Regions from separate parts of the Streptomyces sp. SS8 genome, predicted to be linked through region 2. Evidence: riboswitches for the same ligand, from Rfam matches in the RefSeq annotation. Region 2 holds a riboswitch; the other holds the start of a gene.
What was found. A riboswitch is a leader RNA that binds a small molecule or an ion and turns the genes downstream of it on or off. The one in region 2 is predicted to bind glycine.

Region 1: another riboswitch for glycine. It lies ahead of gcvP (aminomethyl-transferring glycine dehydrogenase); the one in region 2 lies ahead of gcvT (glycine cleavage system aminomethyltransferase GcvT).

Annotation. Positions count from the first base shown of each region.
Region 1 covers NZ_JBSVCZ010000031.1:44,175-51,460, reverse strand. Annotated here, with positions in the region: gene ACW69E_RS24450 (DNA polymerase IV) at 1-1,167, shown strand, start outside; gene ACW69E_RS24445 (PRC-barrel domain-containing protein) at 1,083-1,460, opposite strand; glycine riboswitch at 1,620-1,717, shown strand; gene gcvP (aminomethyl-transferring glycine dehydrogenase) at 1,899-4,805, shown strand; gene ACW69E_RS24435 (DUF5999 family protein) at 4,887-5,093, opposite strand; gene ACW69E_RS24430 (hypothetical protein) at 5,412-6,002, opposite strand; gene ACW69E_RS24425 (glutamate--cysteine ligase) at 6,542-7,286, shown strand, end outside.
Region 2 covers NZ_JBSVCZ010000027.1:73,666-80,951, forward strand. Annotated here, with positions in the region: gene ACW69E_RS23070 (ABC transporter substrate-binding protein) at 1-571, opposite strand, end outside; gene ACW69E_RS23075 (enhanced serine sensitivity protein SseB C-terminal domain-containing protein) at 775-1,542, opposite strand; gene ACW69E_RS23080 (enhanced serine sensitivity protein SseB) at 1,746-2,525, opposite strand; gene ACW69E_RS23085 (AAA family ATPase) at 2,640-3,236, opposite strand; glycine riboswitch at 3,572-3,681, shown strand; gene gcvT (glycine cleavage system aminomethyltransferase GcvT) at 3,856-4,983, shown strand; gene gcvH (glycine cleavage system protein GcvH) at 5,128-5,505, shown strand; gene glyA (serine hydroxymethyltransferase) at 5,580-6,848, shown strand; gene ACW69E_RS23105 (L-serine ammonia-lyase) at 7,041-7,286, shown strand, end outside.

The DNA.
Region 1 (7,286 bases), on a different contig from region 2:
CCGCTGGTGGAGCCGCTCAGTCTGGACGAGGCGTTCGTGGACCTCCAGGCGGGCGGGGCGGCGGGAGAGGCGGGGCGCTGGTCCGCCGACGCCGCCCGTGCCGTGGGCGAACGGCTGCGCCGGGACATCCGTGCCGCCACCGGGCTCAGCGGCTCGGTGGGGCTGGCCGGGTCCAAGATGCTCGCCAAGATCGCCTCGGAACAGGCCAAACCCGACGGGCTGGTGGTGATCCCGCCGGGCACCGAGCGGGAACTGCTGGCGCCGATGCCGGTGCGCACACTGCCCGGTGTCGGGCCCGCCACCGCCCAGACCCTGCGCCGGGCGGGGATAGCCACCGTCGGCGAGATCGCCGAGGCGGGAGAGGCGGAGCTGGTCCGCCTGCTGGGCCGGGCGCACGGCGGAGCGCTGTACGAGATGGCGCGGGGGATCGACGAACGGCCGGTGGTCGCCGAGCGCGACGCCAAGTCGGTCTCGGTCGAGGACACCTTCGACACCGACCTCACCGACCGCGCCAGGATTCAGGCCGAGATCGCACGGCTCGCCGACCGCTGTGTCGCACGGCTGCGGGCGGCGGGGCGCAGCGGACGCACGGTGGTGGTCAAGATCCGCAGCTACGACTTCTCCACGCTCACCCGCTCCGAGACGCTGCGCGGCCCGACCGACGACCCGGCTGTGGTGAGGGAGGCCGCCGCCCGGCTCGTCGAGGGCGTGGACACCACCGCCGGGGTGAGACTGCTGGGAGTCGGGGTGAGCGGGCTGGCCGACTTCACCCAGGAGGACCTGTTCGCCCAGGCCGGCGCCCGGGCCGCGGGGCTCCCCGGTGCGGACCGGCCGCCGAGCCCCGCTCCGCCTGAGGCGGCGGGCGGACCGGCGGCCGGGAGGGAGACGCGGGAGGTAAGGCACTGGCTGCCCGGCCTGGACATACGGCATGCGCGGTACGGGCCGGGCTGGGTGCAGGGCAGTGGTCTGGGGCGGGTCACGGTGCGGTTCGAGCAGCCCGGGTCGCCGCCGGGCCGGGTGCGCACCTTCGCGGTGGACGACCCGGAGCTGGAGCCCTCCGAGCCGCTGCCGCCGTGGGGTGGTCAGGCCTCGGAGCCCGCGATCCGCCCGAATGTCATGTCCTCGTCGGAGGCGGGTGTGCGGGCGCCGGGCGCCCCCAGCCCGTAGTGGCGGTAGAGCTGCAGTTCCTGCTCGGGGGAGAGGTGGCGGCCCACGCCGAAGTCCGGCGCCTCCTTTACCAGGGAACGCTCGAAGGGCACCTTCAGCGCCCCGTCCGCCACCTCGCTGGGTTCCAGCGGGACGAAGGCGTCGCGGCTGAAGAACCCGGTGCGCACGGCCGCCCACTCGGGGACGCCGGTGGCGTCGTCGAGGTACACCTCGTCCACGGTCCCTATCTTCTGTCCGGTGCTGTCGAACGCCTTGAGGCCTATCAGATCCCGCGGGTCGATGTCGGTCTGCACGGTGGTCCCTCCAACTCCTCGCACGAGAAGGCGCCTGCTCGCGAACAGTCGCCACAAACAACGAAACGGCATATTCGGCGCATCGGCCACTCGGGGAGGCGGGCGGGAACCGCCGCCGGGTCGGTGCCGGCGGGCGCTGGTAGGCTCTGAAGTGGCTGTTGACCCCGAGCGGGAGAGTCCTCCGGCGACAGTGCCGGGGGCGCCGAAGGAGCAAATCCTCCCCGGAATCTCTCAGGCTCACGTACCGCGCGGGTGAGGTCACTCTGGAAAGCAGGGCGGGCCACGACGGACGACGCCGCAGCCCCTCCTCACCGACGGTGAAAACCGGGCCGCGCGCGGACCGGTGAAGCTCTCAGGTCGCGATGACAGAGGGGGAGGCCGTCGGGGCACCCGCGCCGCGGTGCCCCTCGCAGGTCGCGCAGACCAGGAGGCCTCCAGATGACAGCAGACCGCACTCCTCACACCATCTCCCTCGCGGAGCTGGAGCGGGGCACTCCCTTCGAGGAGCGCCACATCGGCCCCGACGCCGGTGAGCGGGCCAAGATGCTCGCCCAGGTCGGCTACGGATCGCTGGACGAGCTGGCGGCCGCCGCCGTACCGGAGGTGATCAGGAGTACCGAGGCGCTGGACCTGCCCGCGGCCCGCAGCGAGGCGGAGGTCCTGGCGGAGCTGCGCTCCCTGGCGGGGCGCAACCAGGTGCTGGACTCCATGATCGGCCTGGGCTACCACGGCACCTTCACTCCGCCGGTCATCCTGCGCAACGTCATGGAGAACCCCGCCTGGTACACGGCCTACACCCCGTACCAGCCGGAGATCTCGCAGGGGCGCCTGGAGGCGCTGCTGAACTTCCAGACCGTGGTCGCGGACCTGACCGGGCTGCCGACCTCGGGGGCCTCGCTGCTGGACGAGGGCACCGCGGCTGCCGAGGCCATGGCGCTGTCCCGGCGGGCCGGCAGGGTCAGGCAGGGTGTCTTCCTGGTCGACGCGGACTGCCTGCCGCAGACCATCGCCGTGATCGAGACCCGCGCCGAGCCCACCGGGGTGGAGGTCGTCGTCGCCGACCTGTCCGGCGGTATCCCCGCCGAGGTCGCCGAGCGGGGTGTCTTCGGCGTGCTGCTGCAGTACCCGGGCGCCTCCGGCGCCGTGCGCGACCTGCGCGCCGTGATCGAGGAGGCGCACGGACTGGGCGCGGTCGTCACCGTCGCAGCCGACCTCCTCGCCCTCACCCTGCTGCCCTCCCCCGGCGAGCTGGGCGCCGACATCGCGGTGGGATCCAGCCAGCGCTTCGGCGTGCCGATGGGCTTCGGCGGGCCGCATGCCGGGTTCATGGCGGTGCGGGAGAAGTTCGCGCGCAACCTGCCCGGCCGCCTGGTGGGCGTCTCGGTGGACGCCGACGGCACCAGGGCCTACCGCCTGGCCCTGCAGACCCGGGAGCAGCACATCCGCCGGGAGAAGGCCACCAGCAACATCTGCACCGCCCAGGTGCTTCTCGCCGTGATGGCCGGGATGTACGCCGTCTACCACGGCCCCGACGGGCTGGCCGCCATCGCCCGCCGCACCCACCGCTACGCCGCCGTCCTCGCCCAGGGGCTGCGCGAGGGCGGAGTGGAGATCGTCCACGACACGTTCTTCGACACCGTCACCGCGCGGGTGCCCGGCCGGGCCGCCGAGGTCGTGGCCGCCGCCCGCGAGGCCGGGGTCAACCTGCGCCTGACCGACGCCGACCATGTCGGCATCGCCTGCGACGAGACCACCGGACGCGAGCAGCTCGCCGCGGTGTGGGGCGCCTTCGGTGTGGAGTCCGGGGCCGCGGACGCCGAGGTGCTGGACGAGGCCGCCGGCGAGGTGCTGCCCGCCGCCCTGCTGCGTACCGACGAGTACCTGACCCATCCGGTCTTCCACCGGCACCGCTCCGAGACGTCGATGCTGCGCTACCTGCGCCGGCTGGCCGACCGGGACTACGCGCTGGACCGCGGCATGATCCCGCTGGGCTCGTGCACCATGAAGCTCAACGCGACCACCGAGATGGAGCCGGTCACCTGGCCGGAGTTCGGCGCACTGCACCCCTTCGCGCCCGCCGAGCAGGCCGAGGGGTACCTGACGCTGATCCGAGAGCTGGAGGAGCGGCTGGCCGAGGTCACCGGTTACGACAAGGTCTCCATCCAGCCCAACGCCGGCTCCCAGGGTGAGCTGGCGGGCCTGCTGGCGGTACGGGCGTACCACCGGGCGAACGGCGAGACGGGCCGTACCGTCTGTCTGATCCCCTCCTCCGCGCACGGCACCAACGCCGCCAGCGCCGTTATGGCCGGGATGAGGGTCGTCGTCGTCAGGACCGGCGAGAACGGCGACGTGGACGTCGAGGACCTGCGGGCCAAGATCGACAAGCACCGCGAGGAGCTGGCGGTGCTCATGGTCACCTACCCCTCCACCCACGGTGTGTTCGAGGAGCACATCACCGACATCTGCGCGGCCGTGCACGAGGCGGGCGGACAGGTCTACGTGGACGGGGCCAACCTCAACGCACTGGTGGGCCTGGCCAAGCCGGGGAAGTTCGGCGCGGACGTCTCCCACCTGAACCTGCACAAGACCTTCTGCATCCCGCACGGCGGCGGCGGCCCGGGCGTCGGCCCGGTGGCCGTCCGCTCTCACCTGGCGCCCTACCTGCCCAACCACCCGCTCCAGCCCGCGGCCGGCCCCGAGACGGGCGTGGGGCCGATCTCGGCGGCGCCCTGGGGCTCGGCCGGCATCCTGCCCATCTCGTGGGCGTACGTGCGTCTGATGGGCGCCGAGGGGCTGCGCCGCGCCACCCAGGTGGCCGTACTCGGAGCCAACTACGTCGCCAAGCGGCTGGAGCCGCACTACCCGGTGCTCTACACCGGTCCGGGCGGCCTGGTGGCGCACGAGTGCATCATCGACGTCCGCCCGCTGACCAAGGCCACCGGCGTCAGCATCGACGACGTGGCCAAGCGGCTGATCGACTACGGTTTCCACGCCCCGACGATGTCCTTCCCCGTGGCGGGGACGCTGATGATCGAGCCCACCGAGAGCGAGGACCTGGCGGAGCTGGACCGCTTCTGCGACGCGATGATCGCGATCCGGGCCGAGATCGAGAAGGTCGCCTCGGGGGAGTGGGAGGCGCAGGACAACCCGCTGCGCAACGCCCCGCACACCGCCGCGCAGCTCGCCGGCGAGTGGGAGCACTCCTACGGGCGCGAGGAGGCGGCGTTCCCGGCCGGTGTCGCGGCGGCCGACAAGTACTGGCCGCCGGTGCGGCGCATCGACGGAGCCTACGGCGACCGCAACCTGGTCTGCTCGTGCCCCCCGGTGGACGAGTACGACGGCTGAGCCTCGACCGGCCGGTGCCGGGTGTTCGCAGGGGCGGCCCCCGCCGCACGGCGGGGGCCGCCCCTGCGGCGCCGTCCGCCGTCAGGCGGCGGTGGTGACGTGTCCGGTGCCGAGCGGCCGGTGCGGTGCGATGACCTGCCCGTCGGGCAGCAGCTCGCCGGTGTCCTCGAAGAGCAGGACACCGTTGCACAGCAGGCTCCAGCCCTGCTCCGGGTGGTGTGCCACGAGATGGGCGGCCTCCCGGTCGGCGGAGTCGGCTGACGGGCAGGGCGGCTGGTGCTGGCACATGGTGGAGTTCTCTCGCTGCGATGTGGTGGTGCTTCGGCTGGATGCGTGGTTCATGACCGCCCCCGTGTCTCCTGGTCGATCCCCCCAGTGTTCTCCCGCGGCCGGAATTCCGCAGGGATTTCGCCGCGGCTGTCCCCACGTTCTGACGACGCACCCCTCCTGAGGACGGTTGCCCGGGCCAGAACCATCCGTTCGGGTGATATCGAAGCCGTGGACGACCGGTATCCGGGAAGCCGGAAACGACAGTGGTGCCCCGCGGTCGGCCGCGGGGCACCACTGTCGCTGTCCGGGCCCGTCACCGGGCCGTGCCGCCGCGGATCAGGCGAGCGTGCCCAGCAGGGGCGGGGGCGCCAGCCGCCGGGTCAGCAGCGGCAGCAGGCTGTCGACGCGGTGCGGCCGGTGCGCCGCGATCCCGGGCGGGGCGGGGGCCAGCGGCACCAGCAGATCCGCCGGGGCGGGTGAGCCGTCGGCGGCGTCGGACTCCGTGTCGCCGTGCAGCCACAGCGTCAGCATGTAGAGCTCCGGTACCGACAGCAGCCGCGGCTGGTACGCCGACGGTACCGTCTCGGCGCGGCGCAGGGCGGTCTCGGCCGAGGCGACGAACGGCCCCTCGCAGAAGTGCGAGAACGTCCAGCCGTCCGCGGTGAGCATCGCGTCGGCTGCGCCCACCACGCCGTGCGCGTCCCGCAGCAGGAAGCGCCAGCCCGCCAGCCTGGTGCGGGGCGGCCCCGCCGACGCGGTGATCCCGTTCAGCACGTGGAGCGGCAGGGAGAGGTCCGGGCGCACCGGGCCCGTCCGGGCCCGGAGGCCGGGAGGAACGGCGTCGCCTCGGAGGCCGGCGGGGGAACCGAGGGCCGCGTGCACACTGCGCAGAGCGGGTGCCGGGGCCGGTTGGACACGCAGGGGCATGGTGGGTCGCCTCTCGATCGGAGACACGGTGGTGCTCGGCTGCTGGCGCGGACGGCGCTGTCGGCGTACGGAAGGGCCCTGGAGAAGGCCGGGAAGAAACCTGGAGGGGAGGGAGACGGCGGATGCGCGCCCGTCGTCGGGTCGCGTCTCAGCCGCTTTCGTGGAGTTTATACGAGAGTTGTTCGGCCGGTGTTTCGGCTAGCTGTCCCGAATGTTACCGGCAAGAGGTCATCCGGACATTTCTCGGCGGTGTTTCATCTGCGATTTTCCGGGAGTCCGACCGCTGACCTGGAAAGCGACTGACTATGCGGTCGTCCGTATCTGTTCGCTATTCCCCGCAGGCGAGGTCCGCGGGCCCGGTGCCGACGGGCGGATGTCGGCGAGCCGAGGGCGGTGAGGTATCCCTGGCGTATGACACGGGAATGTGCCCCGCGAAAGCCTGAGTTCAGCTTACCGGAACCTCACTGTCGCACGAGGCGTTATCTCTCGCATCCGCGGGGCATCATCCGGTCACGGTTCACTTGAGGAGGGACGCATCGATGGGCGAGAAGGTCGAGGCCGGCGGGTTCGCCCTGTCCGACCGTCGGCGGTACCGGGACAAGCTCCAGCGGTGTCTCCAGGGGCTGCGGCGGCTGCTGGACGAGCAGCGCTTCGACCGTCCCCGCGATCTCATGGGGCTGGAGATCGAGTTGAACCTCGCGGACACCGAGGGTATGCCGAGGATGATGAACGCCCAGGTGCTGGAGCGCATAGCGAGCCGGGATTTCCAGACGGAATTGGGGCAGTTCAATCTCGAGGTGAACATCCTTCCGCACCGGCTGTCCGGGCGGGTGCTGGACCAGCTCGCCGAGGAGTTGCGCACCGGTCTGGCCTATGCCGACCGCAAAGCCGCCGAGGTCGACGCGCGTATTGTGATGATCGGTATTCTGCCGACTCTCACGGGAGACGACCTGGTGTCGGCGAATCTCACCGCAGCGGACCGCTACACCCTGCTCAACGACCAGATCATGACCGTCCGGGGCGAGGAGGTGGTCCTGGACATCGAGGGCGTGGAACATCTGAGGTACGCCTCGTCCTCCATCGCCCCGGAAGCCGCCTGCACCTCCGTGCAGCTCCATCTGCAGGTCACCCCCGGCCGCTTCGCCGATGTGTGGAACGCCGCCCAGGCCGTCTCGGCCGTCCAGGTCGCGGTGGGCGCCAATTCTCCCTTCCTCTTCGGCCACGAGCTGTGGCGGGAGTCCCGCCCCCCGCTCTTCCTCCAGGCCACCGACACCAGGCAGCCGG
Region 2 (7,286 bases):
AGAAGCCGCCGGGCAGGTTGGCGGTGGACTCGTGCACGCTGATGACGGCGGTGTGCTCGTCCTTCGCCTCGCAGCCCTTGTAGTTGGCCTTGGGCGTGTCCTTGTGCTCGTTCTTCGCGAAGCCGCCGAAGATCTTCTGCCAGTAGTAGGAGACCGCGCTCTCCTGGTACGTACCGGTCCAGTTGAACCAGTGGTCGTAGTTCTTGCACACCGCCTCGGCGGTGAGCTTCTCGCCGTCGTGGAACTTCACGCCCTCGTGGAGGTTGAAGGTCCACTCGGTGCCGCTCTCGTCGGGCTTCCACGACTTCGCCAGGCCGCCGACCAGCTCGGTGCCGCCCGGCTCGTGCTCGATCAGCGCCTCGAAGGCCTGGCGGGTGACCCGGAACGTCTCACCGTCACTGGCCAGCGCCGGGTCCAGAGAGCCCGGGTCTCCGGCGGCGCCGAAGACGAAGGTTTCCCCACCCTTGCCTTCGTCCTTCTCGCCTCGTTCACTGGCACATCCAGTGGCGATCACACCAACCGCGAGGGTCGCCGCGATCGTCTGGACGACCCTGGAACCGGTTATTCGCATGTTCCACCTCAGGGGTCGGTGACGGTTTGACTGCTGGTCGCCCGAACAGTACTGCGCCCAACCATCGGTGTGAACTGTCCGCATGTCGGTGATATAGACCTGAGACCCTGGCGCCCGAAACAGCGACAGTGCAGGTCAAAGCATTGATACCGGACGAAACCACCGGCCGCCGAGGAGGCGGGGACGGCACCGGAGGGGCCGTGTCAGTAGGGGCGGGGGTAGCCGTAGCCGTGTCCGGGAGCCGCCGCCGGGGCGGCGGCGTGGGCGTCACGGTCGAAGAAGGGACGGGAGTTGGCCCGCAGCCACATGGCGACCGGGTCGTACTCGTCCGACATCGACACCGTGGACACCGCCAGTCCGTCCGGCACCGCGGCCACCGACTGCCGCATCATCGAGTGCACCGACTCCACCGCCTCCGGCGCGGAGTCGTACAGGTCGAGCCCGATCACCAGCCGCGGCGCGCCCAGCGCGGGCTGCACCCAGGCCCGGCGCAGGGTGCGCACGGCGGGCGTGCGGTGGGCGTTGTGCACCAGCTGGGCGTAGAAGTGCGGTACGTCCACGGTCGGTTCGCCGATGCGCAGCGGCCCGGCCGGCAGCCTCTCCAGCCCGCCCGCGATCCGGCGCAGGTCCAGCCAGGGGATGCCGACGCCGCCGCCGGGCGCGTGCGGGTTGAGCCACAGCCCCCAGCGGTCGGGGAAGAGGGCGGCGGCGATGTCGCGCCCGCCGACCACCTCGTGGGCCCTGGTCCAGCCGGAGGCCGTCAGCTCGTGCTCGGAGGTCACACAGGGCGCGTAGCCGTGCCCGGCGACCTCCATGTTCCCGTACTGGGCGTCGGGGGAGCCGGTCTGGCCGTGCCAGAGCAGCATCCACACCCGGCCGGAGGCGAGGGCACCCAACAGCGCTTCATAGGTGTCGTACCGCCCGGGCGCCACCTGCCGCAGCAGCTGCTCAACGCTTCCACCCGCGCTCACGTGGGCCGCCCCTTCTCGCGTCGTCCTCGCTCACCGGGCCGCGCGCGCGTCCCGTCCCGACATCCAACCAGCTTACGGTCCGCACCCGACAGGGCCCGGACCACTCGGCCGTTTCCGGGCAGGGGTGAGCGGGCCGGACACCCGGGCGCGGCCACGCGGGGTGCCGCGCGGGGCACCGGGCGGGGCACCGGGCGGCCCGGGGGTCAGTACGTCCGGCCCTGGCGGTCGTAGAAGGGCCGCACGCACTGGCGCATCCAGTCCACGACCGGGTCCTGGGCCGCGTCCAGCAGCACCATCTGCACCGGCCACCGCACCGGCTCCCGGCCCAGCGCGCGGCCGAGCGCGTCGTGCGCCGCCGCACGGGCCTGCGGGTCCAGCAGGTCCAGCTCCACTCCGACGAAGAGCGCGGGCGGGTCGCCCTCGACGCTGGCCAGGCCGCGGCGTGCGGTGCGCACCTGCGGCAGTACCGCGAACTCCCCGGCCGCGGCGGCCAGGAAGTCCACCGGCTCCTCCTGCCAGTCGGGCTCGAAGAGCCGGACCCGGGCGCCGCTCGCCGTCCCCGGGATCCCCTCGGCCCCGCCCTCGCGGCACAGTTCGGCCACGGCCTCGGGTGGCAGGGGGACGCCGACGGTGCCGTCGGGGTTGACCGCGATGCCCACCTGCGGCGGCAGACCCCGGGCGAACTCCCGCGCGGGCGCGACGGCGAAGGGCAGATGCGAGCCGGCGCACTGCCGGAACTGCTGCTCGGAGCTGAAGACGGGCACATAGGGCGCCCCGTCGAGCTGGATCGTGGGCAGGTCGAGGTTGGGGCTGGCCGGTGAGCCGCCCTCGGGCAGCGGCACCCACAGACTGCTGCGGCCGAGCACCTCCAGCAGCCGGGCGCCCGCTCCCGGGGCGCCGAGGGAGGCGGCGAGGGTCTCCTCCAGCTCGTTGCCGGGCCAGCCGCCGCCGTGCCCCGGTCCGTACTGCTGCGGGATGGTCATGGGAAAACCCTATCGGCACCGGGCGGGTGTGCTCCTCCGCCGGCCGCGCACGCTTTCACGGGCGCGCGGGGCGCGGGGCACGCGAACGCCGGTCGCGGGCGTCGGGCGCGAACGTCAGTCGAACACCACCCCGCGCAGTGCCCCCGCCGCTCCCCGGTCCAGCAGCACCGACGCGACGCAGCCCCTGGGCAGTCGCCCGGCCTCCGCGTCCGCCACCAGCCGGCGCACCGCCCGCCGGTGCCGGGCGAAGGCGTACGCCGACACTCCGCGCCCCCGCTCCGCCTGCCCGGCCAGCGCCACCTCGGGCGGCACGTCCAGCAGCAGCAGGTGAACGGCCCGCCCGCGCCGCCGCGCGTCCCGGGCCAGCCAGCGGCGCACCCAGCCCTGGGCCCCGCAGTCGTGCACCACCACACCGGCGCCCGAGGCCAGGGCCCGCCGCAGCGCGAGGTAGTGCGCGATCCTCACCAGCGGACGGTAGACGGCGTACGGCAGCCGGGCGGGCATCCGCCGCTCCCAGCGCTCCCGCACGTCCTGGGAGTCGATCCGCACCACCGCGTCGCCCTCGGCGACCACGCGGCGGATCAGGGTGGACTTGCCGCTGCCCGGCAGCCCTGAGACGACCACCCGGTCGCCCGCGGGGAAGCGCAGGATCCGCACCGCCGCGGTGCCGCGCAGATCGCGTCCGCCGGCCCCCGCCGCTCTCCGCGGCACCGTCGCGGGCACCGCTGCCGGTACCGCCGCGGGCGCCGCCTTCCCCGGCACCGCCCTGCGCCGGGGCGGCGCTCCGCCCTGTGCCGTACAAGCACTCTCCAGGCTGCTCACCGGATACGCCCTCCCCGCTTTCGCGCCACGTGCTCGCGGCGTCACCCTGAGCGTGTCAAGAAGGACGACGGTGGACAAGACGGCAGCTCATCAGGTGTGTCACGGTGCCGTACCCGTCACGTCACCCCTCTCGTCACGGGCCCGGCCGCACGGCTTCGCGCCCGCCCGGGGGCGGTGCGCGCCGGGCGTGCGATGATGAGCGGGTCAACTGCATACCGGCCGATCGAGTCCGCACGGGAGAGTTCCCGGAAAACGCTGGTAACGACGGTTTCCGGGGCGCCGAAGGAGCAAGTCCTCCCTTGAATCTCTCAGGCCCCGATACCGTGTGGACGAGGCAGATCTGAAAAGCGGGCGGCCCCGAGCGGAGCCGTCCCACCCAAGGTGCAAGCCGTGGCCCGCCCGTGCGGACTCGCGGCGAACCTCTCAGGTTCCGATGACAGATGGGGAGGACGTGTCCTTCCCGCCGTCCTCGTACGACATCGCCACCTCGCCTGGGAGCCTGCCGACCATGAGTGATTCCCCCCGCCGTACCGCCCTCGACGCCGTGCACCGCGCCCTGGGCGCGACCATGACGGACTTCGCAGGCTGGGACATGCCGCTGCGCTACGGCAGCGAGCGCGACGAGCACAACGCCGTGCGCACCCGCGCCGGCCTGTTCGACCTGAGCCACATGGGTGAGATCGCCGTCACCGGCCCGCAGGCCGGCGAGCTGCTGGACCGCGCCCTGGTCGGCCATCTGTCCGCCGTCTCCGTGGGCCGGGCGCGCTACACCATGATCTGCGACGAGTCCGGCGGCATCCTCGACGACCTGATCGTCTACCGGCTGGGCGACGAGGAGTACCTGGTCGTCGCCAACGCCTCCAACGCCCAGGTGGTGCTGGACGCCCTCACCGAGCGGCTCGGCGCCTCCGGCCTCACCGGCGCCGCCGTGCGCGACGACCGCGACGCCTACGCCCTCCTGGCCGTCCAGGGGCCGCGGGCGGCCGCCGTCCTGGCGAAGGTCACCGACGCCGACCTCGACGGCCTGAAGTACTACGCCGGGCTGCCCGGCACGGTGGCGGGCGTGGAGGCGCTGATCGCCCGCACCGGCTACACCGGCGAGGACGGTTTCGAGCTGTTCGTCGCCCCCGGCGACGCCGAGACCCTGTGGCGGGCGCTGACCGAGGCCGGGGCGGACGAGGGCCTGGTGCCGTGCGGGCTGTCCTGCCGCGACACGCTGCGGCTGGAGGCGGGCATGCCGCTGTACGGGCACGAGCTGGCCCGCTCCACCACCCCCTTCGACGCCGGGCTCGGCCGCGTGGTGAAGTTCGACAAGCCCGGCGACTTCACCGGCCGCGCCGCCCTGGAGGCCGCCGCCGCGCGGGCCGCCGAGAACCCGCCGCGCAAGCTGGTCGGCCTGGTCGCCGCCGGCCGCCGGGTGCCGCGCGCCGGGTACGCGGTGGTCGGCGCGGACGGCTCGGTGATCGGCGAGGTCACCTCCGGCGCCCCCTCCCCCACGCTGGGCAGGCCGATCGCCATGGCGTACGTGGACGCCGCCCACGCCGCCCCGGGCACCGGGGGTGTGGCGGTGGACATCCGCGGTACGCATGAGCCCTACGAGGTCGTCGCGCTGCCGTTCTACCGGCGCGAGCGCTGACGGCCCCGGCCGCTCCGTACCACCGCGTACCGCCCACCAGCCGTACCGCCCGACCGACCGCTTGCCGCACCACCGGCCCGGGACACCGTCCCACCTGGCAAGACCCGTTTCTCACACCACACCCCTGATCAGGAGAATCACGCCATGAGCAACCCCCAGCAGCTGCGCTACAGCAAGGAGCACGAGTGGCTGTCGGCCGCCGAGGACGGCGTCTCGACGATCGGCATCACCGAGCACGCGGCGAACGCCCTCGGCGACGTCGTCTTCGTGCAGCTCCCTGAGGTCGGCGACACGGTCACCGCGGGCGAGACCTGCGGCGAGCTGGAGTCGACCAAGTCGGTCAGCGACCTGTACGCGCCGGTCACCGGTGAGGTCACCGAGGTCAACCAGGACGTGGTGGACGACCCGGCGCTGGTGAACTCCGCCCCCTACGAGGGCGGTTGGCTGTTCAAGGTCCGGGTGACGGACGAGCCGGCGGACCTGCTGTCCGCCGACGAGTACGCCGCCTTCACCGGCGAGTGAGCGGCGGCCCGTCCGCCCCTTCCGCGCCCGGATCCGCCGTCCGCCGCCATCCCACCACGATCGGAAAGACCCGGATGTCGCTTCTGAACAGTTCCCTGCACGAGGTCGATCCCGACGTCGCCGCAGCCGTCGACGCCGAGCTGCGCCGCCAGCAGAGCACCCTGGAGATGATCGCCTCGGAGAACTTCGCCCCGGTCGCAGCTCTCCAGGCCCAGGGCTCGGTCCTCACCAACAAGTACGCCGAGGGCTACCCCGGCCGCCGCTACTACGGCGGCTGCGAGCACGTCGACGTGATCGAGGACATCGCCCGTGAGCGGGTGAAGGCCCTCTTCGGCGCCGAGGCCGCCAACGTCCAGCCGCACTCGGGCGCCTCGGCCAACGCCGCGGCGATGTTCGCCCTGCTGCAGCCGGGCGACACCATCCTGGGTCTGGACCTGGCGCACGGCGGCCACCTGACCCACGGCATGAAGATCAACTTCTCCGGCAAGCTCTACGACGTGGTCGCCTACCACGTCGACGCCGCCACCGGCCTGGTCGACATGGAGGAGGTCGAGCGGCTGGCGCGGGAGCGCCGCCCGAAGCTGATCATCGCCGGCTGGTCGGCGTACCCCCGGCAGCTCGACTTCGCCGCCTTCCGCCGCATCGCCGACGAGGTGGGCGCACTGCTGATGGTGGACATGGCGCACTTCGCCGGTCTGGTGGCCGCGGGTCTCCACCCCAACCCGGTGCCGTACGCGGACGTGGTCACCACCACGACCCACAAGACGCTGGGCGGTCCGCGCGGCGGGGTGATCCTGTCGAAGCAGGAGCACGCCAAGAAGATCAACTCCGCGGTCTTCCCCGGTCAGCAGGGCGGCCCGCTGGAGCACGTCATCGCGGCGAAGGCCGTCTCCTTCAAGATCGCGGCGACGGAGGAGTTCAAGGACCGCCAGCGCCGTACCCTGGAGGGCGCGAAGCTGCTGGCCGAGCGGCTGACGCGGCCGGACACGGCCGAGGCGGGCGTCGCCGTGCTGTCGGGCGGCACCGACGTCCACCTGGTCCTGGTCGACCTGCGCGACAGCGAGCTGGACGGCCGCCAGGCCGAGGACCGCCTGCACTCCATCGGCATCACCGTCAACCGCAACGCCATCCCGAACGACCCGCGTCCGCCGATGGTCACCTCCGGCCTGCGCATCGGCACCCCGGCGCTGGCCACGCGAGGCTTCACCGCCGACGACTTCCGCGAGGTCGCGGACGTCATCGCCGAGGCGCTGAAGCCCTCGTTCGACGAGGCGAAGGCCAAGGAGCTGGCCGGCCGCGTCTCCGCGCTGGCCGACAGGCACCCGCTGTACCCGGGGCTGTAGGCCCCCGGCGCGGCACCGGGTGCGCCGCCCACGCCGGCGGCGCACCCGGTCCGCCCGGTCCATCCCGACCGCCCGGTCCCTCCCGACCGTCCGGTCCACCGACACCGTGTCCCGCCCCGCACACCCGCAGGGCCCCACGCCCGCCGCACCCGGCGGGCCGCGAACCACGAGCAGACAAGGGAGTCCGCCACCGTGGCCATCTCCGTCTTCGATCTCTTCTCCATCGGCATCGGCCCCTCCAGCTCCCACACCGTCGGCCCCATGCGGGCGGCCGGGATGTTCGCACGCCGGCTGCGGAAGGAGGGCGTGCTGGACCGCACCGCCTCGCTGCGGGCCGAGCTGTTCGGCTCCCTGGGCGCCACCGGCCACGGCCACGGCACGCCCAAGGCCGTGCTGCTGGGCCTGGCGGGCCACTCTCCGCGCACCGTCGACGTCGAG